4 regions of the Pseudomonas sp. S3_B08 genome follow, and region 3 is predicted to be linked to each of the others. Evidence: predicted binding sites of a transcription regulator. Region 3 holds the regulator's gene; each other region holds the start of a gene.
The links. The regulator sigma-54, encoded in region 3, starts transcription at its own class of promoters, with help from an activator protein. The targets are predictions, from matches to a motif close to ANTGGCATNNANNTTGCTNT.
Positions count from the first base shown of each region.

Region 1 (7,224 bases), 760 kb from region 3:
CCGGTGTCGGTAAATCGGTGCTGTTGGGCATGATGACCCGCTTCACCGAAGCCGACATCATCGTCGTCGGCCTAATCGGTGAGCGTGGTCGCGAAGTTAAGGAATTCATCGAGCACATCCTCGGTGAAGAAGGCCTCAAACGCTCGGTAGTGGTTGCCTCGCCAGCGGACGATGCACCGCTGATGCGTATGCGCGCGGCGATGTATTGCACGCGCATCGCCGAGTATTTCCGCGACAAGGGCAAGAACGTTCTGCTGCTGATGGACTCGCTGACCCGTTTCGCCCAGGCCCAGCGTGAAATCGCGCTGGCCATCGGCGAACCGCCAGCAACCAAGGGCTATCCGCCCTCGGTGTTCGCCAAACTGCCGAAACTGGTGGAGCGCGCCGGTAATGCGGAGAAGGGCGGCGGTTCGATCACGGCGTTCTACACCGTACTGTCCGAAGGCGATGACCAGCAGGACCCGATTGCCGACTCGGCGCGGGGCGTGCTCGACGGCCACATCGTCCTGTCGCGGCGCCTCGCCGAGGAAGGCCACTATCCGGCGATCGACATCGAAGCGTCGATCAGCCGGGTGATGCCGGCGGTGGTTTCGCCGGATCACATGCAGCGCGCGCAGTATTTCAAACAGCTCTGGTCACGCTATCAGCAGAGCCGCGATCTGATCAGCGTCGGTGCCTATGTGGCCGGTGGCGATCGCGAGACCGATCTGGCGATTTCCCTGCAACCGCAGTTGGTCAGGTATCAGCGCCAGGGCCTCAACGACAAAATCAATCTGGGTGAAAGCCAGGCCTATCTGGAAACCCTGTTCGCCCCTGCGGCGGGCGGGTAACCGGCCATGGCCGTCAGCCGCGCCGCGCGCCTGGCACCGGTGGTGGACATGGCCGAGAAGGCCGAGAAAGCCGCCGTGCAGCGCCTCGCCTACTTTCAGGGCCAGGTCAAAGTTGCCGAAAGCAAACTGGCCGACCTCAATGCCTTTCGTCTGGATTACTCGCAGCAGTGGATCGTGCGCGGCAGCACCGGCGTGACCGGGCAATGGCTGCTGGGTTTTCAGGGCTTTCTGGCGCAACTCGACACCGCCGTCGACCAGCAACGGCAGAGCCTGGTCTGGCACCAGAACAAGCTCGACAAGGCGCGTGAGGAATGGCAGCAGGCGTTTGCCCGCGTCGAGGGTTTGCGCAAACTGGTGCAGCGCTATCGTGATGAAGCGCAACGCCTGGAAGACAAGCGCGAGCAGAAGCTGCTCGATGAACTGTCGCAGCGTCTGCCACGGCGTGATGCCTTCTAAACCTCACCGCCAAACCCTGTGGGAGCGAGCCTGCTCGCGAAAGCGCCGTGTCAGTCAATCCTGTAGTCAACTGACAGAATGCTTTCGCGAGCAGGCTCGCTCCCACACTTGTTCCACTGTTGCGCCTTGCCCCAACCCTATCCAGGTGCTAAACCTTGTACAGGTTCGTCAATGACAAGGAAGCCAGTCAATGTCAGTCGTTACAGAAGTCTCTCCAGACCAGAAAAAGCTCACGATCGCCGTCAAAGGCCGGTTCGATTTTGGTCGCCATCAGGAATTTCGCGAGTCGTATGAACGGCTCCCACACAAACCCGAATCCATCGTGGTCGATCTCAAAGAGGCCACTTACCTCGACAGCTCCGCGCTGGGCATGCTGCTTCTGCTGCGTGATCACGCCGGTGGCGACGAGTCGGATATCCGCGTCGTCAACAGCAGCTCCGATGTGAAGAAAATCCTCGCGATTTCCAACTTCGACAAACTCTTCGACATCAGTTGACGCCCATGCAGGCGCAAGAGTCGCTGACTATCCTTATCGCCGAAGACAGTGCCGCCGACCGGCTGCTGCTGTCGACCATTGTCCGCCGTCAAGGTCATCAGGTGCTGACGGCGGCCAATGGTGCGGAGGCGGTCGAATGCTTCCAGCAGCAACAACCCGATCTGGTATTGATGGACGCGCTGATGCCGGTGATGGACGGCTTCGAAGCGGCGCGGCAGATCAAGGCGCTGGCGGGTGAAGCGTTGGTGCCGATCATCTTCCTCACCTCGCTGACCGAGAGTGAAGCGCTGGCCCGTTGTCTGGAGGCTGGCGGTGACGATTTTCTGGCGAAGCCGTACAACCAGGTGATACTCGCCGCCAAAATCAAGGCGATGGATCGCTTGCGTCGCCTTCAGGCCACGGTCCTGCAGCAGCGCGATCTGATCGCGAAACATCATGACTATCTGCTCAACGAACAACGCGTGGCCAAAGCGGTGTTCGACAAGGTCGCGCATTCCGGGTGCCTGAGTGCGCCGAACATTCGGTACCTGCAATCGCCTTACGCCCTGTTCAATGGCGATCTGCTGCTCGCGGCGTACACGCCGGCCGGTGACATGCACGTCATGCTCGGCGATTTCACCGGGCATGGCTTGCCGGCAGCGGTGGGGGCGATGCCGCTGGCCGAAGTGTTTTATGGGATGACCGCCAAGGGCTATGGCCTGGCCGAAACCCTGCGCGAGATGAACGCCAAGCTCAAGCGCATCCTGCCGGTGGACATGTTCTGCTGTGCCACCTTGCTCAGTCTGAGTTTCCAGAGCCGTTCGGTGGAGGTGTGGAACGGTGGCATGCCCGACGGTTACTTGCATCGCATGGCCAGTGGCGAGCGCGTGCCCTTGCCGGCGCGGCATTTGCCCCTGGGGATTCTCAGCGCGCAAGCCTTCGATGACCGTACGGATGTCTATCCGATGGCCGTCGATGATCGAGTGTTTCTGTTATCGGACGGGGTGATCGATACCTGCGATGCCAATGACCAGTTGTTCGGCGTCGAACGCTTGCAGCAGGTGTTTGCGGCGAACCGTGAGCCGGATCGGTTATTCGAGGATATCGAGCAAGCGTTGCGCGATTTTCGTGGGCAGGCCCGTGATGATGTGAGCATGGTCGAAGTCAGTCTGCTCGAGTCGGCCAAGGCCCACGGCGCAGCGCCGGTGTATTCCGACAGCGGCCAGTCGTGCCCGCTGGACTGGTCGGCCAGTTTCGAGTTTCGCGGCGCCACACTCAGGCGCTTCAATCCATTGCCGTTCCTCTTGCAGTTGCTGCTTGAGGTGCATGGCCTGCGCGCGCAAAGCGGGGCGCTGTACAGCGTGCTCGCCGAGTTGTATTCCAATGGGCTGGAGCATGGCGTGCTCGGGCTGGACTCGAGCCTCAAACGCGATGCGGCAGGTTTCGCCCGCTACTATGAAATGCGCGCGGCGCGGTTGGAGGCGCTGCAAGACGGTTTCGTGCGAGTGCATTTGCAGGTCCAGCCGCAAGGCGAGGGTGGGCGGCTGGTCATTCGTGTCGATGACAGTGGCAAGGGGTTTGATGTGGCGCGGGTCATGGAAAGGCCCGTGGATAACGTCCGCTTGTCGGGACGCGGCATCGGTCTGGTCCGGCAACTGGGGCGCAACGCCAGTTGGTCGGACCAAGGTCGTAGTGCCAGCGTGGAGTTTTTCTGGGAGATTGAGGCATAATCCGCCCATTCTTGATCAAGGAGTGAGCAAGTGACAGACGCACATGTAAATCGCGAAGTCCTCGATACTTTGCGCGAGGTGATGGAGGACGGCTATACGGAATTGCTGGAGACTTTTCTGGCAGATTCGCAAAGCCGCCTGCACGAGTTGCAGGACAGCACCAGCGCCAAAGCGCTTTCCGATGTAGCGCATAGCTTCAAGGGCAGCGCCAGCAACATGGGCGCGGTTCGACTGGCCGAGTTGTGCCAGGACCTGGAGTCGAACGCGAAGGACAAAAGCCCGGAAGCGCTCGCTCAGCTAGTCGCCGATATCCATTCTGAATTCGCCGAAGTACGTCCGGTGTACGAAAGCGAAAAGCACCACGCCCACATCCACTGAAGCTGCCGTCCGGCGCTTTTCGCAAGTGTCTGGCCAAACTGGCCCGGCACTTGCAGTCATCTTGCTCAACTGTACCTACGATCCCAGTGCAGCGGAGACCGTGTCATGCCTGCGACCCCCAACATTCTTCTTCAGACCGCCGCTCAGGCCAAGGCGCAAGCCGCCGCTGCCAAATCGTCGGCAATGGCCGCAGACGCCGGGGACAAGGCCTCCAGCTTCGCCAAAGTGTTTGCCGATCAGGCGCCGGCCAAGCCCGCCGTGAGCGCTGACAATGCAGTCAAGCCGGCACGCGATAAGGTCGCGGACAGCAGCGGCAAAAAGGATATCGGCAAAGAGCAGTCTGCCGCGCCCCAGCCAGCAGTTGCCGATAGCGGCAAAGCGTTGCCTGCCGACAAAGCGGCGGCGAGCGACGACGCGACAGCGACTGCCGATGACACCACTGAAACCGTACAAACCCCTGTGGCCGATGCCGCGCCTGTAGACCCGGCCCTTGATCCGGCCCTGGCGCAAGTCGTTCAGCCGTTGGTGGCAGCGCCTGTGGTGCAAGCACCAACAGTCACCACGCCAGCCCAGCCGGAAACCGAAACGCCTGCACTGGCGGTCGTGTCGGGCATGGTCAAAGATCCGGCGGCCACCGACAGCGATTTCGATCCATCGGCCGACCCGCTCGACTCGATGCCGGCCGTGCGCATGGCGATGGAGCAGGGCGGACATATTTCCGCCGCCAGCCAGGCGCAACCGAAAGCTACGCCTGCTCAAGCTCAGGCTGACGGTGAATTGACCGCCGCGCAGAACTTTGCCGCCGGCATGGCCAGCATGCTCGACGTGCAGGCCGACAAGGACAGCACCAGCCAAGGCGGCGAACAAGCTTTCAGCGGGCTGATCGACGATGGTCTGAAGGATCTGAAATCGGCTACCAGCGACACCCGCGTCGATGACTTCGCCAACCGTCTGGCGGCACTGACCCAGGCCGCTACGCCGAAAACCGCCAATGCGCTGCCGGTGAATCAGCCGATCGCCATGCACCAGAGCGGCTGGACCGAAGAAGTGGTCAACCGCGTCATGTACCTGTCCAGCGTCAACCTGAAGGCCGCCGACATTCAGTTGCAGCCGGCGGAGCTTGGGCGTCTGGATATCCGCGTGAACATGGTTCCCGATCAGCAAACCCAGGTCACCTTCATGAGCGCACACCCAAGCGTGCGTGAAGCGCTCGACAGCCAGATGCACCGCCTGCGTGACATGTTCAACCAGCAGGGCATGGGCCAGGTGGACGTCAACGTCGCCGACCAGAACCGTGGCTGGCAGGGGCAGCAAGGTCAGGAACAGGCGCAGCAGGGGCAGAGTGGCCGGACCAGCGCTGCGGGTGGCCGCTTGGATTCGGCGGATGAGGAATTGCCACCGGCTACTGTCGCTGAAGTGGCGGCGCAGACTACCAGCGTAATTGGCAGCAGCGCGGTCGACTATTACGCCTGAGCAAATCAAGAGCCCCCTCACCCTAGCCCTCTCCCAGAGGGAGAGGGGACCGATTGGGGAATCTTGAAGAACTACGCCGACCTGAACGAGCATCGCTGAATCCGTTCGACATTCGGCGGCCTGTTGATTCCCGCTCTGAACTTTCAATCACCTCGGTTGTGCAGGTCGATGTCCAGCCCCATTACATCTCGGTCGGCCCCCTCTCCCTCCGGGAGAGGGCTGGGGTGAGGGTGCTTTTGACTTTAGCGTCGTTCTCGACCTCCGACACTTCTGGCATAACACTTGCTCTTGCCTTGCCGTGCGACTGTGAAACCCCCGATTAGTGACGGATTATTGGCATGGCGAAGAGCGAAGCTGCAGCAGTAAAAGACCCCGCAACCAAAGGCAAACTCAAGCTGATCATCGTGATCGTGCTGGCGTTGCTGGTGGCCATTGGTGCATCCGTCGGGGCGACCTGGTTCTTCATGCACGGCGCGCAAAGCAAGCCTGCCGAGGCCGCTGAAGCAGCGCCGGTCGGCAAGCAGGCGGCGATTTTCGAGCCGATGGCGCCGGCCTTCGTGGCCAACTACAACCAGAACGGCCGTCAGCGCTACATGCAGGTGAGCATCACCATGCTGGCGCGTAATCAGGCCGATCTGGACGCGCTCAAAGTGCACATGCCGGTTATCCGCAACAACCTGGTAATGCTCTTCTCAGGTCAGGATTTCGCCACACTGGCGACCCCGGTCGGCCAGGAGATGTTGCGCCAGAAGGCCACCGCCAGCGTCCAGGAAGTGGCGCAGAAAGAACTGGGCAAAGTGGTCATCGAACAGTTGCTTTTCACTAATTTCGTACTGCAGTAGGAACACGACATGGCCGTGCAGGATCTGCTGTCCCAGGATGAAATCGATGCGCTGCTGCATGGCGTCGATGATGGTCTGGTACAGACCGATAATGCTGCCGAACCCGGCAGTGTCAAAAGCTACGACTTGACCAGTCAGGATCGCATCGTCCGTGGACGCATGCCGACGCTGGAAATGATCAACGAGCGCTTTGCCCGCTACACCCGCATCAGCATGTTCAACATGCTGCGCCGCTCGGCGGACGTGGCTGTCGGTGGCGTGCAGGTGATGAAGTTCGGCGAATACGTGCACTCGCTGTACGTGCCGACCAGCCTCAACCTGGTCAAGATCAAACCGCTGCGCGGCACCGCGCTGTTCATCCTCGACGCCAAACTGGTGTTCAAGCTGGTGGACAACTTCTTCGGTGGTGACGGCCGTCACGCCAAGATCGAAGGGCGTGAGTTCACCCCGACCGAACTGCGCGTAGTGCGCATGGTGCTCGAGCAGGCTTTCGTCGATCTGAAGGAAGCCTGGCAGGCGATCATGGAAGTCAATTTCGAGTACATCAACTCGGAAGTGAACCCGGCCATGGCCAACATCGTCGGCCCGAGCGAAGCGATTGTGGTCTCCACCTTCCACATCGAACTCGATGGCGGTGGCGGCGATCTGCACGTGACCATGCCGTACTCGATGATCGAGCCGGTGCGCGAGATGCTCGACGCCGGTTTCCAGTCCGACCTCGACGATCAGGACGAGCGCTGGGTCAACGCCCTGCGCCAGGACGTACTCGATGTCGACGTGCCGATCGGTGCCACCGTAGCCCGCCGCCAGTTGAAGCTGCGCGACATCCTGCACATGCAACCGGGGGATGTGATCCCGGTCGAGATGCCGGAAGACATGATCATGCGCGCCAACGGCGTGCCGGCCTTCAAGGTCAAGATGGGCTCGCACAAAGGCAACCTCGCGTTGCAGGTGATCGAGCCGATCGAGCGTCGCTGAGGCGGCGCTTTTCACCCCCGTATTTAACCGAATTGTTGCCCGCCGAGGACACATGATGAACG
Region 1 is NZ_CP162750.1:563,038-570,261, forward strand. It holds gene fliI (flagellar protein export ATPase FliI) at 1-830, shown strand, start outside; gene fliJ (flagellar export protein FliJ) at 837-1,286, shown strand; gene AB4N73_RS02655 (STAS domain-containing protein) at 1,477-1,782, shown strand; gene AB4N73_RS02660 (ATP-binding SpoIIE family protein phosphatase) at 1,788-3,491, shown strand; gene AB4N73_RS02665 (Hpt domain-containing protein) at 3,522-3,869, shown strand; gene AB4N73_RS02670 (flagellar hook-length control protein FliK) at 3,975-5,342, shown strand; gene fliL (flagellar basal body-associated protein FliL) at 5,681-6,184, shown strand; gene fliM (flagellar motor switch protein FliM) at 6,194-7,162, shown strand; gene fliN (flagellar motor switch protein FliN) at 7,218-7,224, shown strand, end outside.
Region 1: AB4N73_RS02670 (flagellar hook-length control protein FliK) is a predicted target of sigma-54. The motif match lies at 3,918-3,937, and genes of this name have one in related genera.

Region 2 (7,224 bases), 1.9 Mb from region 3:
TGGTCAAAGATGTGCAACTGCGCAACTACACGGTTCATCTGGCCGACCGCTCGGCGCAACCGGCGGTGGCGCTGGACATCACTCCGCTGAACGTCGACCTGCAGGATTTCGACAGCCTCAACGGCTCGCCTTTCAAGCTCAAACTCGACAGCGGCCTGGGCAAGCAAGGCAAGATCAGCGCCGACGGCACGGTCAATCTGGCCCCGGTCAACGCGCAGCTGAACGTGAAAACCCAGGACGTCGACTTGCGTGTCGCGCAGTCCTATATCAACCCGTTCATTCGTCTGGAACTGCGCAGCGGCATGCTCGGCAGTGACCTCAAGGTCAACCTGAAAAGCACCGAACCACTGGCCCTCAGCGTCACCGGCCGCGCGCAGATCGATCAACTGCACACCCTCGATACGCTGAAGACCCGCGACTTCCTCAAATGGCAGCAAGTCGTGGTCGACGGCATCAATTATCAGCACGGCGACAGCCTGTCGATTGACAAGGTCAACCTGTTGCAGCCGTATGTGCGCTTCATGATCAACGACGATCGCACCACCAACGTCGACGACCTGCTGATCCCGCAACCGGCCGACAGCGGTGCCAAACCTGCCGGAGCCAAACCGCCCGGCAAGGACAAACCACTGGGCATTCACATCGGTGCGATTGCGATCAACGACGGCTCGGCCAACTTCGCCGACTTCAGCCTGACGCCGAATTTCGCCACCGCCGTGCAGCAGCTCAACGGCCAGATCGGCACCATCGACAGTCGTCAGGCGAAACCGGCCAGCGTCGACATCAAAGGCAAGGTCGACCGTTATGCGCCGGTGACCATCAAGGGTGCGGTCAATCCGTTCGACCCGATGGCCAGCCTCGACATCGCCACCAGCTTCAAGCGCGTCGAATTGACGACCCTGACGCCCTACTCCGGCAAATTCGCCGGCTACCGCATCCGCAAGGGCCGGCTCAACCTCGATCTACACTACCTGATCACCAAGGGTCAGTTGAAAGCCGAGAACAAGGTCGTCGTCGAGCAGCTGCAACTGGGCGAGAAGGTCGACAGCCCTGATGCAGTGAGTCTGCCGCTGAAACTGGCGATCGCCCTGCTCAAGGACGTCGACGGCAAGATCTCCATCGAATTGCCAGTGACCGGCGACCTGAATAATCCGCAGTTCAGCGTGATGCCGATCGTCTGGCAGACCCTGCGCAATCTGATCGTCAAAGCGGCCGCCGCACCGTTCAAGATGATCGGCGGGCTGGTCAGTGGCGGCGGCTCCGAAGACCTTGGCACGGTGTCCTTCGCGCCGGGCTCCAGCGATCTGAGCAAAGACGCCGAAGCGGCGCTGGTGAAACTGTCGCAGGCACTCAAGGAACGTCCGGCGCTGCGCCTGGAGATCGAAGGCACTGCTGCGAAGAGCAGCGACGGGCCACTGCTCGCCGAACAACGTCTGGAACGCGAATATCAGTACAACTACTACAAGATGCTCCAGCGCCGTGGCGACAAAGTCCCGGCCCAGGCCTCGCTGTTGCAAGTGCCCGAAAGCGAGAAAGGCGCGTTGCTCGAAGGCATCTACCGCACCCGCTTGAAAACCCAGCCACCGGCAGAATGGAAAGACCTCGGCAAAGAAGAACGCACGGCGAAAATGCGCCAGGGCGTGATCGCATTCTGGAGTGGCAGCGACGTGCTGTTGCGACAGTTGGGCCAGGACCGCGCCAGCACCATCAAGGATTACCTGGTCGACAAGGGCAAGCTCGAGGATGACCGCGTGTACTTCATCGACGCCAACCTCGGCGAGGCCGAAAGCGACGGCCGCGTGGTGACGCAAATGCACCTGGATGCCGAATGACCGTGCGTAACTGGCTGGCTGTGCTTGCTCTGACGTGCGCCGCCGGCCATGCGTCGGCGTCGGATACATTGCGCTGCGGCAGCCAATTGATCAGCCTCGGCGACCGCGCCAGCGAAGTGCTGCAAAAATGCGGCGAGCCGGTCAGCCGCGATGTGCTCGGCTACAAGCGCAGTGCCAATCGCCGCGAAGAGTTTCAGGTCGAGGAATGGACCTACGGCCCGAACAACGGCATGTATCAATACCTGCGCTTCGAAGGCAACCGCTTGCGGCAGATCAACAGCAAACGCGGTAATTAAGCCGTACGAAATTCACCCTGTGGGAGCGAGCCTGCTCGCGAATACGGTCTGTCTACTGACGAACTTGTCGGCTGACGATACGCATTCGCGAGCAGGCTCGCTCCCACATTGGTATTGCCCAAAATAGAACAGGCCCCGACACAAGTGCCGGGGCCTGTAATGGTCACATCCGTGTGACCGTTCGCATGAACTCTAAAGTTGCGGCAGACGTATTGCTCGGCCCGTCTGTCGCGTCTTCTCCCGGTTCAGGCGAGAAGTCTTGCCTTACTCGGCTTTCAGGCCAGCAGCAGATACGTCTTTAACGCCTTTGATTTTCTTGGCAATGTTCACTGCGGTGGTTTTTTGAGCCGCAGTCACAGGTTGGGTCGACGACAGCGATACAACACCTTGGTTGGTTTCAACTTTGATGTCGGTGCCTGGAATGCCTTTTTCGGTAACCAGGTCAGCTTTGACCTTGGTGGTGATCCAGGTGTCGCTGGTATCTTGTTTAATTTCGGTAGCTTCACCGGCAGCCAGAACCATTGGCGACTGGGTAGCCTGAGCGGACTGGGCGAAAGCGCCACCAGCCATGGTCAGGGTCAGAGCGGTAGCAGCGGCAGTGATAGCGAACTTCTTCATACGAGTAACTCCTGTTTTTACTGGAAGTCTGCTGTAACGCTTGTCAGCAGGGTTACCGGAGATATTGCGAACGCTGTGCCAACTTTTTCGACCGCATAAAATCCTTTTAAAACAACAAGTTATGAGAAACGCTGATTTTCATTTTCATGCAAAATGCATGACTCGTTGAATCTTCGCATGCAAGTTGCGGTTTTTCGGAAAGTTCATAAGCTGCTGAAATTATTGGTGCTTTTGTTAAGTGGTCGGGACATGAAAATGCCCCGCGATGCGGGGCATTCTGGGTGCAACAGATGGATCAAGTCCCGCTGGCAGCGCAGCCTTTTGGCGAGTAGTCAGGAGCGACCGTAGTGCCACAACTCCAGCCGCCGGCCGCCGTACGAGTCAGCGTGATGGTTTTGCCCAATACAGGCGCTGGCGCGTTGGCCAACGTACATACAATCGTTCCAGCTCCGTCTGCAGCGGTACCTGAGGCAGTCAGAGCGCAATTGGAGGTAGTGGTGACGTTATCGCCTTTCACCGCCGCCAAGCTTGGATTTGTCCCCTGATTGATCAGGTCTTCAAACGGCACCTTCATCGCGCTGATCTCCGCCAGCCCCGCCGTCACCTTCGACCGCGCCTGATACTTCGAATACTGCGGCAGGGCGATAGTCGCCAGAATGCCGATGATCGCCACGACGATCAGCAGCTCGATCAATGTAAAGCCTTGTTGTTTTTTCATAGACACGCTCCATGCATGAGTCGAAATCTCATGATCTGAACAAGGCTCAGCACAGCCCATGCCAACGCCCTTTTGCCCCCGTCTGCTGGGCGCGCCCATTCCCCTGCGCCGTTTTCTACAACCCGCAACCGCACTATCTGACACTTTTTGTCACCTGCACCGGCCGTGTTTGGCGCTGTCACTTGACTAGGCTATAAGTCATGAACGGCAAGCGTGCGGAATCCCCATGAATGACATCGCTCTGAGCGGTCTGGCCAAGCAATTGGTCCAGGCCGAATTGCTCACGGAAACAAGCGCCCGGCAATCCTGGGCGCAGGCCCAGCGCAATCGCGTGTCGCTGGTCAATTACCTGGTGCACAACAAACTGGTCAACAGCCGGCAGATCGCCGAAATAGCTTCCGAACATTTCGGCATGGCGCTGCTCGATCTGCATTGCCTCGACAAAGAGACTCAGCCCAAGGGCCTGGTCAGTGAGAAACTGGTTCGCCAGCACTGCGCCCTGCCCCTCTGGCGGCGCGGCAACAAATTGTTCGTGGGCCTTTCCGACCCAAGCAATCAGCAGGCGATCAGCGACATCCAGTTCAGCACCGGCCTGAGCACCGAAGCGATTCTGGTGGAGGACGACAAGCTCAGCGACGCCATCGACAAGTTCTTCGACAGCCATGCCTCGGGCCTGGAGGAAATGGCCGATGTCGATCTCGACGGCCTCGACGTCGAGTCCATTGATGACAACAAACAGGACGTGATCGGCGGCCTCGATGCCGACGACGCCCCGGTCGTACGTTTTGTGCACAAGATGCTGCTCGATGCGATCAAAAGCGGCTCTTCCGACCTGCATTTCGAACCCTACGAAAAAAACTATCGGGTGCGCATGCGCACCGACGGCATGCTGCGCGAGGTGGCCAAGCCGCCGATCCAGTTGGCCGGGCGCATTGCCGCGCGCTTGAAGGTAATGGCCAGTCTGGATATCTCGGAACGGCGCAAACCTCAGGACGGCCGCATCAAAATGCGCCTGTCGAAAAGCAAATCCATCGATTTTCGCGTCAACACCCTGCCGACTCTGTGGGGCGAAAAAGTGGTGATCCGGATTCTCGACCCGTCCAGTGCACAAATGGGCATCGATGCGCTGGGCTACGAGGCCGAACAAAAAGCCTTGTACCTGGCCGCGCTGAAACAGCCGCAAGGGATGATTCTGGTCACCGGCCCCACCGGCTCCGGTAAAACCGTGTCGCTGTACACCGGGCTGAACATCCTCAACACCGTCGACATCAATATTTCCACCGCCGAAGATCCGGTGGAAATCAACATGGAAGGTATCAATCAGGTCAACGTCAATCCCCGCCAAGGGCTGGACTTTGCCCAAGCGCTGCGCTCGTTTCTGCGTCAGGACCCGGACGTGATCATGGTCGGCGAGATCCGCGACCTGGAAACCGCCGAGATCGCAATCAAGGCTGCGCAGACCGGCCACCTGGTGCTGTCGACCCTGCACACCAATAGCGCAGCGGAAACCCTGACACGCCTGCACAACATGGGCATTCCCGGTTTCAACATCGCCACCTCGGTCAGCCTGATCATCGCCCAGCGTCTGGCGCGCAAGTTGTGCGCACACTGCAAGCGGCCGCTGGAGATCCCGCACGAAACCTTGCTCAAGGAAGGCTTCCCCGAGGAACGCATCGGTCATTTCACGATCTACGAGCCGGTCGGTTGCGATCACTGCAATGGCGGTTACAAAGGACGCGTGGGGATTTATGAAGTGGTAAAGAACACACCGGACCTGCAACGGTTGATCATGGCCGAGGGCAATTCGCTGGAAATCGATATTCAGATGCGCCACGACGGTTTCGCCGATCTGCGCACTTCCGGGCTGCACAAGGCCATGCAAGGCATCACCAGCCTTGAGGAAATCAACCGGGTCACCAAGGATTGAACATGGCGGTCAAGGCAGCGAAAGTCAGCATTTACGCCTGGGAAGGCACGGACCGCAAAGGCAGTAAAGTCAGCGGCGAGTTGAGCGGACAGAACCCCGCACTGATCAAGGCGCAACTGCGCAAACAGGGGATCAACCCGGGCAAGGTGCGCAAGAAATCCGCGTCCCTGCTGACCTTCGGCAAACGCATCAAACCGCAGGACATCGCCCTGTTCACCCGGCAGATGGCAACGATGATGAAGGCCGGTGTACCGCTGTTGCAGTCCTTCGACATCATCGGCGAAGGCTTCGAAAATCCGGCCATGCGCAAACTGGTCGACGAGGTCAAACAGGAGGTCGCGGCCGGTAACAGCTTCGCTACGGCCCTGCGCAAGAAACCGCAATACTTCGACGAGTTGTACTGCAACCTGGTCGACGCCGGCGAACAGTCCGGTGCCCTCGACACCTTGCTTGAACGTGTGGCGACCTATAAGGAAAAAAGCGAAGCGCTCAAGGCCAAGATCAAGAAGGCCATGACTTACCCTACTGCGGTGGTGCTGGTGGCGGCGGTGGTGACCGGCATTCTGCTGGTCAAAGTGGTGCCGCAGTTCCAGTCGGTATTCTCCGGGTTCGGCGCCGAACTGCCGGGCTTCACCCTGATGATCATCAGCCTGTCGGAATTCATGCAGCAGTGGTGGTGGGCGATTCTTTTTGCGCTGGTGGCAGCGTTTTTCGGCACTCGCCACGCGTTGAAGACTTCGCAGGCCCTGCGCGACCGCCGCGATGCCTGGCTGCTGAAGCTGCCGCTGGTAGGCACTTTGATGTACAAGTCCGCCGTCGCACGTTTTGCCCGCACCCTGTCGACCACATTCGCAGCCGGTGTGCCGCTGGTGGAAGCACTGGATTCGGTCGCCGGTGCCACCGGCAATGTGGTGTTCAAGCGCGCGGTGTTGCGGGTGCGGCAGGACGTCTCGACCGGCATGCAACTGAATTTCTCCATGCGCAGCACCGGTGTGTTTCCCAACATGGCGGTGCAGATGACCGCCATCGGCGAGGAATCGGGCGCGCTGGATGACATGCTCGACAAGGTCGCCGGTTTTTATGAAGCGGAAGTCGATAACATGGTCGACAACCTCACCAGCCTGATGGAGCCGTTCATCATGGTGGTGCTGGGGGTCATCGTCGGTGGACTGGTGGTGGCCATGTACCTGCCGATCTTCCAGCTCGGCTCAGCGATCTGACATGCCTATCGACGAACTGTTTGCCGTGTATCCGCTGGCCTTTGTGGTCAGCGCGCTGCTGCTCGGGCTGGTGGTCGGCAGCTTCCTCAACGTAGTGGTCTGGCGCCTGCCGAAGATGCTCGAGCGCGACTGGCGCCAGCAGGCCCATGATGTGCTCGGCCTGCCCACTGAAACGCCTGTGCCGACTTACAACCTGATGCTGCCGCACTCCGCGTGCCCGCATTGCGGACACCGGATCCGCCCTTGGGAAAACATTCCGCTGCTCAGTTATCTGCTGCTGCGCGGTCGCTGCTCGGCCTGCTCGGCGCCGATCAGCAAACGTTACCCGCTGACCGAACTGGCCTGCGGCGTCCTCTCGGCATTCATTGCCTGGCATTTCGGCTTCGGTTGGCCGGCAGGTCTGCTGATCTTGCTGACATGGGGCTTGCTGGCGATGAGTCTGATCGACTGCGAACATCAGCTGCTGCCCGATGTGCTGGTGCTGCCGCTGCTGTGGCTGGGGCTGATCGTCAACAGCTTCGGCGTGTTCGTGGCGTTGCCCGATGCGTTGTGGGGCGCGGTCGCGGGTTATCTGGCGCTGTGGTCGGTGTTCTGGCTGTTCAAACTGCTCACC
Region 2 is NZ_CP162750.1:3,853,429-3,860,652, forward strand. It holds gene AB4N73_RS17385 (DUF748 domain-containing protein) at 1-1,832, shown strand, start outside; gene AB4N73_RS17390 (DUF2845 domain-containing protein) at 1,829-2,128, shown strand; gene AB4N73_RS17395 (BON domain-containing protein) at 2,393-2,746, opposite strand; gene AB4N73_RS17400 (pilin) at 3,042-3,464, opposite strand; gene pilB (type IV-A pilus assembly ATPase PilB) at 3,691-5,391, shown strand; gene AB4N73_RS17410 (type II secretion system F family protein) at 5,394-6,611, shown strand; gene AB4N73_RS17415 (prepilin peptidase) at 6,613-7,224, shown strand, end outside.
Region 2: AB4N73_RS17400 (pilin) is a predicted target of sigma-54. The motif match lies at 3,511-3,530, and genes of this name have one in related genera.

Region 3 (7,224 bases):
CATGTTTAGCAAAAAGTTTCGCAATTTCCTGCTGTTCGGCTGCATCGCGGCGATTTTCGCTGCGGTGGGCTACTGGAACATCAGCCCGGAGCGCTTCCTCGACAAGCCGCCGGTCTCGGCCGCCGAGAATCCGATCGACTGGTACGCGACCAACACGCACACCATTCAGTACCTGCCCGACGGCAAGGTGCAGTACGAGATGACCTCCGACAAGGCCGAGCACGTCAAGGCCACCGATGTCACTCTGGTAACCAAGCCTGATTTGAACATGTACCGCGGCACCGACTTCCCGTGGCACGTGACCAGCGAGCGCGGCGAAGTGAATTCGGGCGGCACCGAAGTTGAATTGATCGATTCGGTCCGCGTACAGCGCACCGATGAGAAACAGCGCGGCACCCTGATCACCAGCACCCGCATGACCGTGTTCCCGCAGCAAGAATATGCGCAGACCGCGCAACCCGTTAGAATCGAGGGCGCTGGCGGCGTATCGACTGGCGTCGGAATGAAAGCGTACCTGAAGGACAGCAGGATACACCTGCAATCGAACGTAAGAGGACAGTATGAGGCTCGTTAAAACCCTCCCTATTTTGCTCAGTCTGGGCGCAGCACTGGGAAGCGCGAGCGCCTGGTCCCTGCCGAACGATCAGCAGCAGCCTATCCGCATTCAGGCCGACGACGCCCAACTGGACGACAAGAATGGCATCGCCACCTATAAAGGTGACGTGATCATTACCCAGGGCTCGATGATCGTTAAAGGCAACACCGTGACCATGACGCGCGCGCCCAATGGCGACATCGACGTGGTGACCTCGGTAGGCAACCTGGCTTACTTCGAGCAGTTGCAGACCCAGGGCGACGCCAACCCGGTCAAGGGCTACGGCGTGACGATTCAATACCACGCCCAGCAGAACCGGGTGGTGCTGATCGACAAGGCCAAGGTTATCGACAAGGATAACAACGTCACCCAGGGCGAAAAAATCGTCTACGACACCGTGAAGAAGCTGGCCAGCGCCGGTCGCGCCACAGGCAGTAAGGTCACCGAATCGCGTCCGCGCATCGACATGGTGATCCAGCCGAAGAAGAAAACCGAAGAGAAATCCCAGTAATGGCAACTCTGAAAGCTCAGCACCTGGCCAAGGCCTATAAAAGCCGCCAGGTCGTGCGTGACGTCAGCCTGTCGATCGACAGCGGGCAGATCGTCGGCTTGCTCGGCCCGAACGGCGCCGGCAAGACGACGTGCTTCTACATGATCGTCGGCTTGGTGCAGGCTGATCAGGGCCGTGTGCTGATCGATGATCTGGACGTCAGCCACCAGCCGATGCACGGCCGCGCCAAGGCCGGTATCGGCTATCTGCCGCAAGAAGCGTCGATCTTCCGTAAACTGTCGGTCGCCGACAACATCATGGCGATCCTCGAGACCCGCCCGGAGCTGGACAAGGCCGGTCGTCGCAAGGAGCTGGAAAGCCTGCTGCAGGAATTCCACATCAGCCACATCCGCGACAACCTCGGCATGAGCCTGTCCGGTGGTGAACGCCGCCGGGTGGAAATCGCTCGCGCCCTGGCGACGGCACCGAAATTCATACTGCTCGACGAACCGTTCGCCGGTGTCGACCCGATCTCGGTCGGCGACATCAAGCAGATCATCCATCACCTCAAGGCCAAGGGCATCGGCGTGCTGATCACCGACCACAACGTGCGTGAGACGCTGGATATTTGCGAAACCGCTTACATCGTCAACGACGGTCAACTGATCGCTGAAGGCGATGCCGAGACCATCCTGGCCAACGATCTGGTCAAGGAAGTGTATCTGGGTCACGAGTTCCGCCTGTAAGCGCGACAGCGCTGTATCGATTCAAGGCGCATTTATCCGCTTTAATTGTTACAGCGCTCTAGGCAAACACTTCAGTTTCAGGCATATAATTTGCTTAAGTTTGGCGCTTCGGCGCCCTGTAGTGGATGGCGCAAAGCGCCGGCGAATAAGGTGTTAAGCCCCTGCCATGAAACCATCGCTAGTCTTGAGAATGGGCCAGCAGCTGACGATGACACCGCAGCTGCAACAGGCCATCCGCCTGCTCCAATTGTCGACCCTGGACCTGCAACAGGAGATCCAGGAGGCTCTGGAATCCAATCCGATGCTCGAGCGCCAGGAAGAAGGCGACGACTTCGACAACGCCGATCCGCTGGCCGACAACGCCGAACAGAAGCCCGCCGAAATCCAGGAACCCTCCTACCAGGAAACCGCCCCGACGGTGGATAACCTCGAGGATGGCGATTGGAACGAGCGCATCCCCAACGAACTGCCAGTGGATACTGCCTGGGAAGACGTCTACCAGACCAGCGCCAGCAGCCTGCCGAGCAGCGATGACGATGAGTGGGATTTCACCACTCGCACGTCGGCCGGCGAGAGCCTGCAGAGTCATCTGCTCTGGCAACTGAACCTGGCGCCGATGTCCGACACCGATCGCCTGATCGCCGTGACCCTGATCGACTGCATCAACAATCAGGGCTATCTGGACGAAACACTCGAAGAAATTCTTGAAGCGTTCGATCCGGAACTGGACATCGAGCTCGACGAAATCGAAGCCGTCCTGCATCGCATCCAGCAATTCGAGCCCGCTGGTATCGGCGCCCGCAACCTCAGCGAATGCCTGCTGCTGCAATTGCGCCAGCTGCCCGCGAAGACGCCGTGGCTGACCGAGGCCAAACGGCTTGTCGCCGATTACATCGACCTGCTCGGCAGCCGCGATTACAGCCAGTTGATGCGGCGCATGAAGCTCAAGGAAGACGAGCTGCGCCAGGTCATCGAACTGGTGCAGAGCCTCAATCCGCGTCCCGGCTCACAGATCGAGTCGACCGAAGCCGAATACGTCATTCCCGACGTGATCGTGCGCAAGGACAACGAGCGCTGGCTGGTCGAGCTGAACCAGGAATCGGTGCCTCGCCTGCGCGTCAACGCCCAGTACGCCGGTTTTGTGAAGCGTGCCGACACCAGCGCCGACAACACTTTCATGCGCAACCAGTTGCAGGAGGCCCGCTGGTTCATCAAGAGCCTGCAGAGCCGCAACGAAACCCTGATGAAAGTGGCCACGCAGATCGTCGAACATCAGCGCGGCTTCCTCGAGTACGGCGACGAAGCAATGAAGCCGTTGGTATTGCATGACATCGCCGAAGCGGTCGGCATGCACGAATCGACGATTTCCCGGGTGACCACACAAAAATTCATGCATACCCCGCGCGGTATTTATGAGCTGAAATACTTTTTCTCCAGCCACGTCAGCACCTCCGAAGGCGGCGAATGCTCGTCCACGGCGATCCGCGCGATCATCAAGAAACTGGTCGCTGCGGAAAATCAGAAAAAGCCGTTGAGTGACAGCAAGATCGCTGGTTTACTGGAGGCACAAGGCATTCAGGTGGCTCGCCGCACCGTCGCCAAGTACCGCGAATCCCTCGGAATCGCGCCTTCGAGCGAACGCAAGCGGTTGATGTAAGCCACGTTACAGCGTTCCAGTGGCAGGCTTTTCGGCCTGCCGCTTTATGCACTGGCAACGAAGGAGAAGCTGTATGCAAGTCAACATCAGTGGACACCAACTGGAAGTGACCCAACCTCTGCGTTCCTACATCGAGGAAAAACTCCAGCGACTGGAGCGACATTTCGACAAGATCACCAACGTGCAGGTCACGATGTGCGTCGAAAAGCTGAAACAGAAGATCGAAGCCACCTTGCATATTCCCGGCAGTGAAGTGGTCGCCAACGCAGAAGATACCGACATGTACGCTGCGATCGACTCACTTACCGACAAGCTGGATCGCCAACTCAAAAAGCATAAGGAAAAGACCCAGAGCCTCCTCCAGGGCGCGACCGGTCGTTAACACCCCTATCCATGATCCGACTTGAAACCATCCTGACCCCCGGCCGTTCCCAAGTGAACGCGCCGGGCGGCAGCAAGAAAAAAGCCCTCGAACAGATTGCCAACCTGATCCACCGCGAAGTGCCGGATCTGGCGATGCAGGATGTCTTCGAGGCGCTGATCGCCCGTGAAAAACTCGGCTCCACCGGTTTTGGCAACGGCATCGCCATTCCCCACTGCCGCCTCAAGGGCTGCGCGGGGCCAGTGAGCGCCCTGCTGCACCTCGAAGCCCCGATCGATTTCGACGCCATCGACGGCGCTCCGGTGGACCTGTTGTTCGTATTGCTGGTCCCGGAAGCCGCAACCGACGCGCATCTGGAGTTGTTGCGCCAGATCGCCAGCATGCTCGACCGCAAGGAAGTGCGCGACAAGCTACGCAGCGCTCCGAGCAATGAAGCCTTGTACCAGGTCGTACTGGACGAGCAGAACGGGCACTAATCATGCGTTTGATCATTGTCAGTGGCCGTTCGGGCTCGGGTAAAAGTACCGCCCTGAATGTCCTTGAGGACAACGGCTACTACTGCATCGACAATCTGCCGGCCGGTTTGCTGCCGGAACTGGCCGAGCGGGCGCTGATTCACACGGAACTGGCGCAGCCGCTGGTCGCCGTGTCGATCGATGCGCGCAACCTGCCCAGCCATCTGTCACGTTTCCCTGAGTTGCTCGAAGACGTGCGTGCCAAGCATATCAAGTGCGATGTGCTGTACCTGGACGCCGATGAAGAAACCCTGCTCAAGCGTTTTTCCGAGACCCGTCGTCGTCACCCGCTGAGCAACGCCAATCGCTCACTGGCCGAGGCGATTCACGACGAAACCGCCCTGCTCGGTCCGATCGCCGATCTGGCCGACCTGAAGATCAACACCACCAGTCTGAATCTGTATCAACTGCGCGACACCATCAAGTTGCGCCTGTTGAATCAACCGGAGCCCGGTACGGCGTTTCTGGTCGAGTCGTTCGGCTTCAAGCGCGGCATGCCGGTCGACGCCGACCTGGTGTTCGACGTGCGCTGCCTGCCCAATCCGTACTGGAAACCGGAGCTGCGCGCTCAGTCGGGCCTTGATGCACCGGTGGCCGAGTACCTGGCGCAGCAGCCGGATGTCGAAGAAATGTATCAGGACATCTACGCCTACCTGAACAAGTGGCTGCCACGCTTCGCCGCCAGCAACCGCGCCTACGTCACCATTGCCATTGGCTGCACCGGCGGGCATCACCGCTCCGTCTACCTGACCGAACGTCTGGGTCAGGCCCTGCAGAAAACCCTGAAGAACGTCCAGGTTCGCCACCGCGACCTCACCTAAAGGATTTACACCGCGATGCCTGCTCGTGAAATCGAAATCATCAATAAGCTGGGCCTGCATGCCCGGGCATCGGCCAAATTTGTCGGCGTGGCGGGTCAGTATCCAGACTGCACGATCCGAGTGGGACGCACACCTGAAACGACTGTCGACGGCAAGAGCATCATGGCTATGATGATGCTCGCGGCGGGTAAAGGCACCAAGATCCATTTAAGCACCGAAGGCGAACAGGCTCAGGAAGCCATGGACGCATTGGTCGATCTGATCGAAAGGTATTTCGACGAAGGTGAATAATCCTTGAGGCGGGGACACTGTTCCTCGCCTCCATTCACCCCAACGCCGTATCCATCACCATCATCAGACAAAACCCGAGCAGAAGGCCCAGACTGGCCAGCTTGTCATGCCCATGACGGCGCGATTCCGGGATTACTTCGTGGGTCACCACCAGCAACATCGCCCCCGCCGCCAGTGCCAGCCCCAACGGTAACAGCACCTGAGCCAGACTCACGAGCCACGCACACAGCAGCGCAAATATCGGTTCGACCAGCCCCGACGCCGCGCCGATCAGAAACGCTCTGACCCGCGACATTCCCGCCCCGGCCAGCACCAGAGCAATCACCAGTCCTTCCGGCACATCCTGCAACGCAATGCCCATCGCCAGACTGTCGGCGTCCGCCATCCCGCCTCCGGCAGATACGCCAACCGCCATGCCTTCCGGAATGTTGTGCGCGATGATGGCGAACACGAACAGCCAGATTCGCGGTGGAATCACCGGATGCTCCAGCGTGCCGACGAGCATCTCCGGCGAGGCACCGCAAATGCGCCGATCCACCAGATACAGACCGAACGCACCGAGCAGGATGCCAAAGCAGATCAGGCCACTGGCGGCCCACGGCGTCAGGCCAAGGCTCTCAGCTGCAGCTATGCCCGGCACGATCAACGAAAACGCCGTCGCCGCCAGCATCACCCCGGCACCAAATCCCAGCAAGGTATCGCTGAGTGCCTGTGGCATGCGCCGGATCACCAGCACCGGCACCGCGCCAAGCGCCGTGCCCAAGGCGCAGATGGCACCGCCCTGCAAGGCACGTAACAGCCTCGGTTCCAGATTCAGCCATTGCAAAGCGTGGGCGACCAGTAAAGTCATACCCGCCAACAGCAACAGCGAACCCACCGCGTAACGAAACATGCGCCCACTGCCAATCGCCAGTGTTTCCGTGCCCATAGTCAGCCCTGATTGTTTTTATTGAAGGCTTAAACCAGTGCGGCCTGATAGCGCGCAGCAACTTCCGGCCAGTTGATCACGTTGTAGAACGCGTTGATGTATTCCGGGCGACGGTTCTGGTAACGCAGGTAGTAAGCGTGCTCCCAGACATCGAGGCCAAGGATCGGGGTGTTGCCGTTCATCAACGGGCTGTCCTGGTTGCCGCTGCTTTCCACGACCAGTTTTTTCTCCGGTGTCACGCTCAGCCACGCCCAGCCGCTGCCAAAACGGGTCAGCGCGGCTTTGGTGAACGCTTCCTTGAAACTGTCGAGTCCGCCCAGTTGCTCGTCGATGGCCTTGGCCAGCGCGCCGTCGGGCTTGCCGCCACCGTTGGGCACCATCACTTCCCAGAACAGCGAATGGTTGGCGTGGCCGCCGCCCTGATTGATCACCGCCGCGCGAAGTTTTTCCGGCAGTTGCTGCACGCTGGCGACGAGTTTTTCCACCGGCCACTCGGCGAACTCGGTGCCTTCCACGGCGGCGTTGAGGTTGTTGATGTAGGTCTGGTGATGCTTGGTGTAATGGATTTCCATGGTCTGCGCATCGATGTGCGGCTCGAGGGCATCGTAGGCGTAAGGCAAGGCAGGCAAGGTAAAAGCCATTTCAATGGACTCCATACTGATGAGAAGTTGAGGCGCGGCGGGCATTGCCGGTGTCCGGATGCAGCAGGCGCTGGGTGCGTGGGTATTCGCCGTGCTCGCTGATGAAGTTCAACAGTTCGACATAGGTCTTGCTGCTCTGGCGCAGCGCCGCCTCACGC
Region 3 is NZ_CP162750.1:5,771,477-5,778,700, reverse strand. It holds gene lptC (LPS export ABC transporter periplasmic protein LptC) at 2-574, shown strand; gene lptA (lipopolysaccharide transport periplasmic protein LptA) at 561-1,106, shown strand; gene lptB (LPS export ABC transporter ATP-binding protein) at 1,106-1,831, shown strand; gene AB4N73_RS25935 (RNA polymerase factor sigma-54) at 1,998-3,488, shown strand; gene hpf (ribosome hibernation-promoting factor, HPF/YfiA family) at 3,562-3,870, shown strand; gene ptsN (PTS IIA-like nitrogen regulatory protein PtsN) at 3,882-4,346, shown strand; gene rapZ (RNase adapter RapZ) at 4,349-5,206, shown strand; gene AB4N73_RS25915 (HPr family phosphocarrier protein) at 5,222-5,497, shown strand; gene AB4N73_RS25910 (ZIP family metal transporter) at 5,532-6,425, opposite strand; gene AB4N73_RS25905 (superoxide dismutase) at 6,455-7,066, opposite strand; gene AB4N73_RS25900 (hypothetical protein) at 7,068-7,224, opposite strand, start outside.

Region 4 (7,224 bases), 960 kb from region 3:
CTCAAAAGCGGCGCCTCCACCGGGATGAAAATCGTCTGGGTGTTGCTGATTATCCTCCTGCCGGTGCTGGGCCTGATCATCTGGGCGATTGCCGGACCGCGGGGCAACGTCCGGATCTGAGCTGATTTTCGATCACACGGTCATCCCTGTGGGAGCGAGCCTGCTCGCGAAGACGTTGTGTCAGTCGCCATCAACGGCAACCGACGCTCCGCTTTCGCGAGCAGGCTCGCTCCCACATTGGTTTGCGGTGGTAAAAACAAGCTGAGGTTCGACCTGTCATCTTCGGCAACGTAGAATGCGCGCCTTTCCCGGGCAATCGTCCCCACGATGGCGCCCGCGCATTTATCGGAGCACTTGACCATGACCGTTACCAAGACCAGCGAGTACCTGGAAACCCTCTACGAAGGCTACGGCCAGCGTTTTCGCATGGAAAAACTGCTGCACGAAGTGCGCACCGAACACCAGCATCTGGTGATCTTCCAGAACCCGCGCATGGGCCGGGTGATGGCGCTGGACGGCGTGATCCAGACCACCGAAGCCGACGAATTCATCTACCACGAAATGCTCACCCACGTGCCGATCCTCGCCCACGGCACTGCCAAGCGCGTGCTGATCATCGGCGGCGGTGACGGCGGCATGTTGCGCGAAGTGACCAAGCACGCCGGCGTCGAACACATCACCATGGTCGAAATCGACGGCACCGTGGTCGACATGTGCAAGGAATTCCTGCCGAACCATTCCGCCGGTGCCTACGATGATCCGCGCCTGAACCTGGTGATCGATGACGGCATGCGTTTCGTCGCCACCACCACTGAAAAATTCGACGTGATCATCTCCGACTCCACCGACCCGATCGGCCCGGGCGAAGTGCTGTTCTCGGAGAATTTCTACCAGGCGTGCCACCGCTGCCTGAACGAAGGCGGCATCCTCGTGACTCAGAACGGCACGCCGTTCATGCAAATCGACGAAGTCAAAACCACCGCCGGTCGCCTGCGCAGCCTGTTCCCGGACTGGCACTTCTACCAGGCCGCCGTGCCGACCTACATCGGCGGCTCGATGACCTTCGCCTGGGGCTCGACCAACCCGGCCTACCGCAAGCTCAGCCGTGAAACCCTGCAACAGCGCTTCATCGGCAGCGGCATCGTCACCCGTTACTACAATCCGGAAATCCACATCGGCGCGTTCGCCTTGCCGCAATACGTGCTGCAAGCGGTCAACAAGCCAAGCAACGACTGATCACTCTGAAGTCGCTCTGCAAGGGAGCTTTTGTGGCGAGGGGATCTATCCCCGTTGGGATGCGCAGCATCCGTGAACCGGCCTGCGCGGTGTCTCCGTTAAACCGCAATGGACGGCATTACGACTGCTGCGCAGCCGAACGGGGATAAATCCCCTCGCCACAGAGTCCGCCCTATCGATCGGATGGTTATTTTCACCGTTGGCGGCTGTAATCCTTTTGAACCAACTCTCGCGGAAAAAAGTCGAGATAGAGGTAAGCCCATTTACGGGTTGATCGAGGAGGCACTGATGCAAAAGTGGAAAGTCACTTTCGTGGATGATCACGGCGAAATTGTTGATGAAGTCTTCGAACGTGAGGAATGCCCGTCCGATGATGAAGCCGCGCGGCTGATCAAGGAGCGGCTTCTTCCGGTCGCCGCCCAGCTGGATCTCAACGATCTGGAAGGGCGCACCGCCGATGCCGGGGTGAAAAACCTCAAGACCCAGAACGGCATCGAAATCCTCAGCATCACCCCTGTCTGAACACTTCCTGTCATCTCGTAAACCAGGCCTTGGCAGCGGCGCTCTCTTGGGGCTACTCTGCAAGCGAGATCAGCGAATGGATCGCTAAGGTCTGGTCTTGTCAGCTACATGCTTGTTTCCCGCGCGCAACCACGTTGCCGTAGTACTTAGGCCAAAAGGCCCGGGGCGGGAATACGGAAAGTCTATCCATCAATCGAGGGGGACGATTCATGAGCACAGCCTATCAAGAAGACATCAGCAGCAACGTTCTGCGCCGCATGAAAGAAGGCGGCTTCGATTTTTCCCGGTTCCATCCCATCGAGTTCTACGCGATTTTCCCGGACGAGGAGCGGGCGCGCAGGGCAGCAGGCAAATTTCGCGGTGAATCCATCAATGCCCAGGTCAGTGCGCGCGACGACGGCGCCTGGTCGCTGGAATTGAGCAAAGTGATGTACGCAACCTATGACGACATCGGCGATTTCGAGCAAGGCTTTTCTGCCGTGGTCGAACCGCTGGGCGGCATTATCGAGGGTTGGGGCGTGAAGCAGGAGGTGCGCAATCGTTACCGGTTGAATTGATATTGCGCATTGTTTGTCGGGCAACGGCTGACCTTCGGGTCGGCCGTTGTCGTTTCTGGCTTCTGCACATCGCAGTGGCAAAACCCTGAAACAAGAATCCCGGGCAAAAAAAAGCCACCGGAGAGGGTGGCTAAAAGGGAAGACGGGTGTGCAATAAAGTCCTGTCGGGACGGGGCTGCCAAGGCAGTTCAGATCAGTTGAGCTGACTACTTCGCGACGGCGTGCCGGGGAAGTTTTGCAGCGAATGCGCGGATTATCCGCAATCGCGGCCGGGCAGTGAAATCAACTCTGACTATGCTGGTGATAGGCGATGCAGTGCGTCGCAATGAAGCGGGGGCAATCGGGCCGGGGCATTTGCCGCACAGGAATGGTGCGCAGCGTTCGGCGTGGATCTACAACCGATTGAAATCAAAGCGTTTATGCCGATGGCACGGGCCTTGCGAAGGCCTGTATGTCCGGAGTGACAAGGAGTACGGCATGATCCGCACCTATTTTGACGAGATGTACGATGCCGGCGGCCTGGTCCGCCCGCATTACCGGGAATTTGCCCGCTGGCTGGCCGAGACGCCCGACGAGCTGCTCGCGCAGCGCCGCCGCGAGGCCGATCTGCTGTTCCACCGTGCCGGGATCACCTTCACGCTCTATGGCGACGAGCAGGGCACCGAGCGCCTGATTCCGTTCGACACCATTCCCCGCAGCATTCCCGCCAGTGAATGGCGGATCGTCGAGCGCGGCTGCATCCAGCGGGTCAAGGCGTTGAACATGTTTCTCGCCGACCTCTACCACGAGCAGCGCATCATCAAGGCCGGGATCATTCCCGCCGAACAGGTGCTGGCCAACGAGCAATACCAATTGGCGATGCAAGGTCTGGATCTGCACCGCGATATCTATTCGCACATCTCCGGCGTCGATCTGGTGCGCGATGGCGATGGCACTTATTACGTTCTCGAAGACAACCTGCGCACACCCAGTGGCGTCAGCTACATGCTCGAAGACCGCAAGATGATGATGCGCCTGTTTCCCGAACTGTTCTCCGCCCAGCGCATCGCCCCGATCGATCATTACCCCAATCTGCTGCTTGACACCCTGAAAAGCTCAAGCCCGATCGACAACCCGAGCGTGGTGGTGTTGACGCCGGGACGCTTCAACAGCGCGTTCTTCGAACATGCGTTTCTGGCGCGGGAGATGGGCGTTGAACTGGTGGAAGGCGCAGATCTGTTCGTGCGTGACGACAAGGTGTTCATGCGCACCACCGATGGCCCGAAAGCGGTCGACGTGATCTATCGCCGCCTCGACGATGCCTTCCTCGATCCTCTGGCATTCAACCCGGATTCGATGCTCGGTGTGCCGGGGCTGCTGTCGTCCTATCGCTCCGGCAACGTGGTGCTGGCCAATGCCATCGGCACCGGGGTCGCGGACGATAAATCGGTTTACCCGTTTGTCACCGACATGATCCGTTTTTACCTCGACGAAGAGCCGATCCTGAAAAACGTGCCGACTTGGCAATGCCGCAACCCGTCCGAGCTGTCCCACGTACTGGCCAATCTTGCGGATTTGGTCGTCAAGGAAACCCAGGGCTCCGGCGGTTACGGGATGCTGGTCGGACCGGCCGCGACGACGGCGGAAATCGATGCCTTTCGCGAGCGCATCAAAGCCAAACCCCATGCCTACATTGCGCAGCCGACGCTGTCGCTGTCGACCTGTCCGACCTTTGTCGAAAACGGCATCGCGCCGCGCCATATCGACTTGCGTCCGTTCGTGCTGTCCGGCCGCGAAACCCGTGTGGTGCCTGGCGGTTTGACCCGTGTCGCGTTGCGTGAAGGCTCCCTGGTGGTGAACTCCTCCCAGGGCGGCGGGACCAAGGACACCTGGGTAGTCGAGGATTGAAGGAAGCTTGCCATGTTAAGTAGAACTGCCTCGGATCTGTACTGGATGTCGCGTTACCTGGAGCGTGCGGAGAATCTCGCGCGCATGCTCGACATCAGTTATTCGCTGTCGCTGATGCCGCAGGACGGGCGCGGCGACGGTCTGCACGAACTCGCCATGCCGTTGCTGATCACCGGCACCCTGGACGATTACCTTGAACGCCACGGCGACCTGCACGCAGAGCGCCTGCTGCATTTCTTCGCACTGGATGCGGCCAACCCGGCCAGTATCTACAGCTGCCTTGGTGCAGCGCGGGCCAGTGCCCATGCCGTGCGCGGGCGAATCACTGCGGACATGTGGGAAAACATCAACGCGACCTGGCTGGAAATTCGTGGCATCGCCGAGCAGGGCCTGAGTCGTTATGGCATGAGCCGGTTCTGCGAATGGATCAAGGAGCGTTCGCACCTGTTTCGTGGCGCCTCATACGGCACGATCATGCGCAACGACGCGTTTCGCTTTATTCGTCTGGGCACGTTTATCGAGCGCGCGGACAACACGCTGCGCCTGCTTGATGCCCGTTACGAAATGGCCGGCGATCAGGCCGAAGCAGTCAGCGACGGCACGGCGCACGCCTATTACCAATGGAGTGCGCTGCTGCGGGCCTTGTCCTCATTCGAGGCCTACACCGAAATCTACCGCGACGCGCCCGGCGCCCGGCATGTCGCCGAATTGCTGCTGTTGCGCGCCGATGTGCCGCGTTCGCTGCGTGCCTGTACAGAAGAGATTGACCAGATCCTCGCGCAACTGCCCGGCGCCAACGGCCGCCCGGCACAACGCCTGGCGGCGGAAATGGATGCGCGCCTGCGTTACACCGGCATCAACGAAATTCTCGAAGAAGGCCTGCACGCCTGGCTGACCGAATTCATCCCGCTGGTGCGCCAGTTGGGCAACGCCATTCACAGTTCCTACCTGGAGGCTGCATGAGACTTTCCATAAGCCACGAGACCACCTATCACTACGAAGATCAGGTGCGCGCGAGCATCCAGTACCTGCGCCTGACACCCCACGACAGCGAGCGTCAGCATGTCCTCAGTTGGCAACTCGACCTGCCGCGTCCGGTGCGTGCGCAGCTCGATCCGTTTGGCAACATCCTGCATGTGCTGACCATGGACGAGCCCCACGAAGCGATCATCATTGGCGCCCGGGGTCAGGTCGATATCGACGAATTGCGCGAGGCCGAACATGAGAGCCAGTCGGCGCTGCCGTTCCTGCGCTTCACGCGCCTGACCGAAGCCGACGAAGCCTTGCGCGAGTTTGCCGCGAAGAACTGCAAGCAACGGCGTGATCGCACCGCGCTGATCGACTTGATGCACGGTCTGAATCAGCACATGAGCTACACGCCGGGCTCCACCGAAGTCGACACCAGCGCCGCCGAAGCTTTCGCCGGTCGGGCCGGGGTCTGTCAGGATCATGCCCACGCCTTCCTAGCCTGCGCCCGCAGTCTCGGCGTGCCGTCGCGTTACGTGTCGGGTTATCTGTACAGCGAAGATTGCGAGCATCTCGCCAGTCATGCCTGGGCGGAAGCGTGGCTGGATGACGCTTGGTACAGCTTCGACGTGACCAACCAGCTGGCGCGCCCGGAGCGACACCTGAAGCTGGCGGTGGGCCTGGATTATCTCGATGCCTGCCCGGTCCGTGGCATGCGCCGGGGCGGTGGCTGCGAGCAGATGCATGCGAAGGTGTTCGTCTCGCCGACACCGGTTATTTCCGTGCAGCAACAATAGATTCGGGATACCGCTATCGCTGCCAAGCCAGCTCCCACAGGATGACCGCTGATTCGAACTCTGCGCATACCCTGTGGGAGCTGGCTTGCCAGCGAAGAGGCCAGTAATAACACCCTAAGGCTTACGGCTTAACTTTGCGCCCGGCCATGTGCTTGAGATAGCCCACCAGCATTTCAAGATCGGTATCCGGCAATACCTCAGCAGAAAACCCCGGCATCTTCGCCTGCGGCCACTGGCGCAAACTCTGCGGATCGCGGATGTAGCGCTTCAAGAAATCCGCCCCGAAATACTCGGTCGGGCTATACGGAATATTCAGATCCGGACCGAACTGCGCGTCTCCGGCACCATTCAACCGGTGACAGGCCAGGCAGTTTTTTTGAAACAGGGCAAAACCCTGGTTCACCGGATCATCGGCCTTCAAGGCAGGATCGGGCAGCAGGGCAGGAAAGCGTTGGGCCACCGGCGCCATCAGCTTGATGCTGGCGACTTCGAACGGCCACTGTTCGGGGCTGATATTGCCCGCCTGCGGATCGGTCCAGACCAGATAGAACGGCCCGGCGCTGTGCTTGCCGGCAGACAGCGGTGGCCACGGCCGCGCCGGGTCCTCGATTGCCAGCCATGCTCGTGCGCCGTCCTTGTTCAGCAAGGGTGCAGCGGCCAGCTCTGCGGCAAAGCCATCCAGCGCCACCGCTTGCAAGTGATCCTCAGGTCTAACGCCCGTTAGCAAGGCGGCCAGCGGCACGGCCCGATAGGTCATGTCCTTCTTGTAGGAAACATCATTGTTGATCGTGAGAGTTTGCAGCTGAGGATGCTTGAGCAGCTCTTCGGTCTGCCAGGTGCGGCTGTTTGCGCCCAACTGCAGATCCAGTTGTGCGGCAGCCAAGGGCAAGCTCAGTAGCAAGGCACCGAGCGCAATGAGGGTTTTCAAATGATCGCCGTCCATGTCGTGGTAGTGCGCAAAGGTTGGCACAACCGCGCTGGCCCGGGTAGCGGGCCAGTCACAGTTTCAATGGCGACATACAGCACGCGACGTTTGAATCAGCCGATGACCTTGGTCAGATTCGGCAAGATCAACAACAGCGTCGTGGCGAAAAGAATGAGTCCTGCTTGACGTACTTTCGGTTGTTTGAACATGGCTTGACCGCCTTTATTGTTATTTCCTGATGCGTGCCTGACTGCATTTCCCTGACGGCACGCGTTGCACTTCCTGTTGAAGCACGCCCGTCTCGGCAAAACCCGACGACGATGGCGTACATGTT
Region 4 is NZ_CP162750.1:768,355-775,578, forward strand. It holds gene AB4N73_RS03640 (PLDc N-terminal domain-containing protein) at 1-120, shown strand, start outside; gene speE (polyamine aminopropyltransferase) at 361-1,236, shown strand; gene AB4N73_RS03650 (hypothetical protein) at 1,525-1,758, shown strand; gene AB4N73_RS03655 (ribonuclease E inhibitor RraB) at 1,968-2,315, shown strand; gene AB4N73_RS03660 (circularly permuted type 2 ATP-grasp protein) at 2,793-4,202, shown strand; gene AB4N73_RS03665 (alpha-E domain-containing protein) at 4,215-5,165, shown strand; gene AB4N73_RS03670 (transglutaminase family protein) at 5,162-5,965, shown strand; gene AB4N73_RS03675 (c-type cytochrome) at 6,087-6,908, opposite strand.
Region 4: AB4N73_RS03660 (circularly permuted type 2 ATP-grasp protein) is a predicted target of sigma-54. The motif match lies at 2,740-2,759, and genes of this name have one in related genera.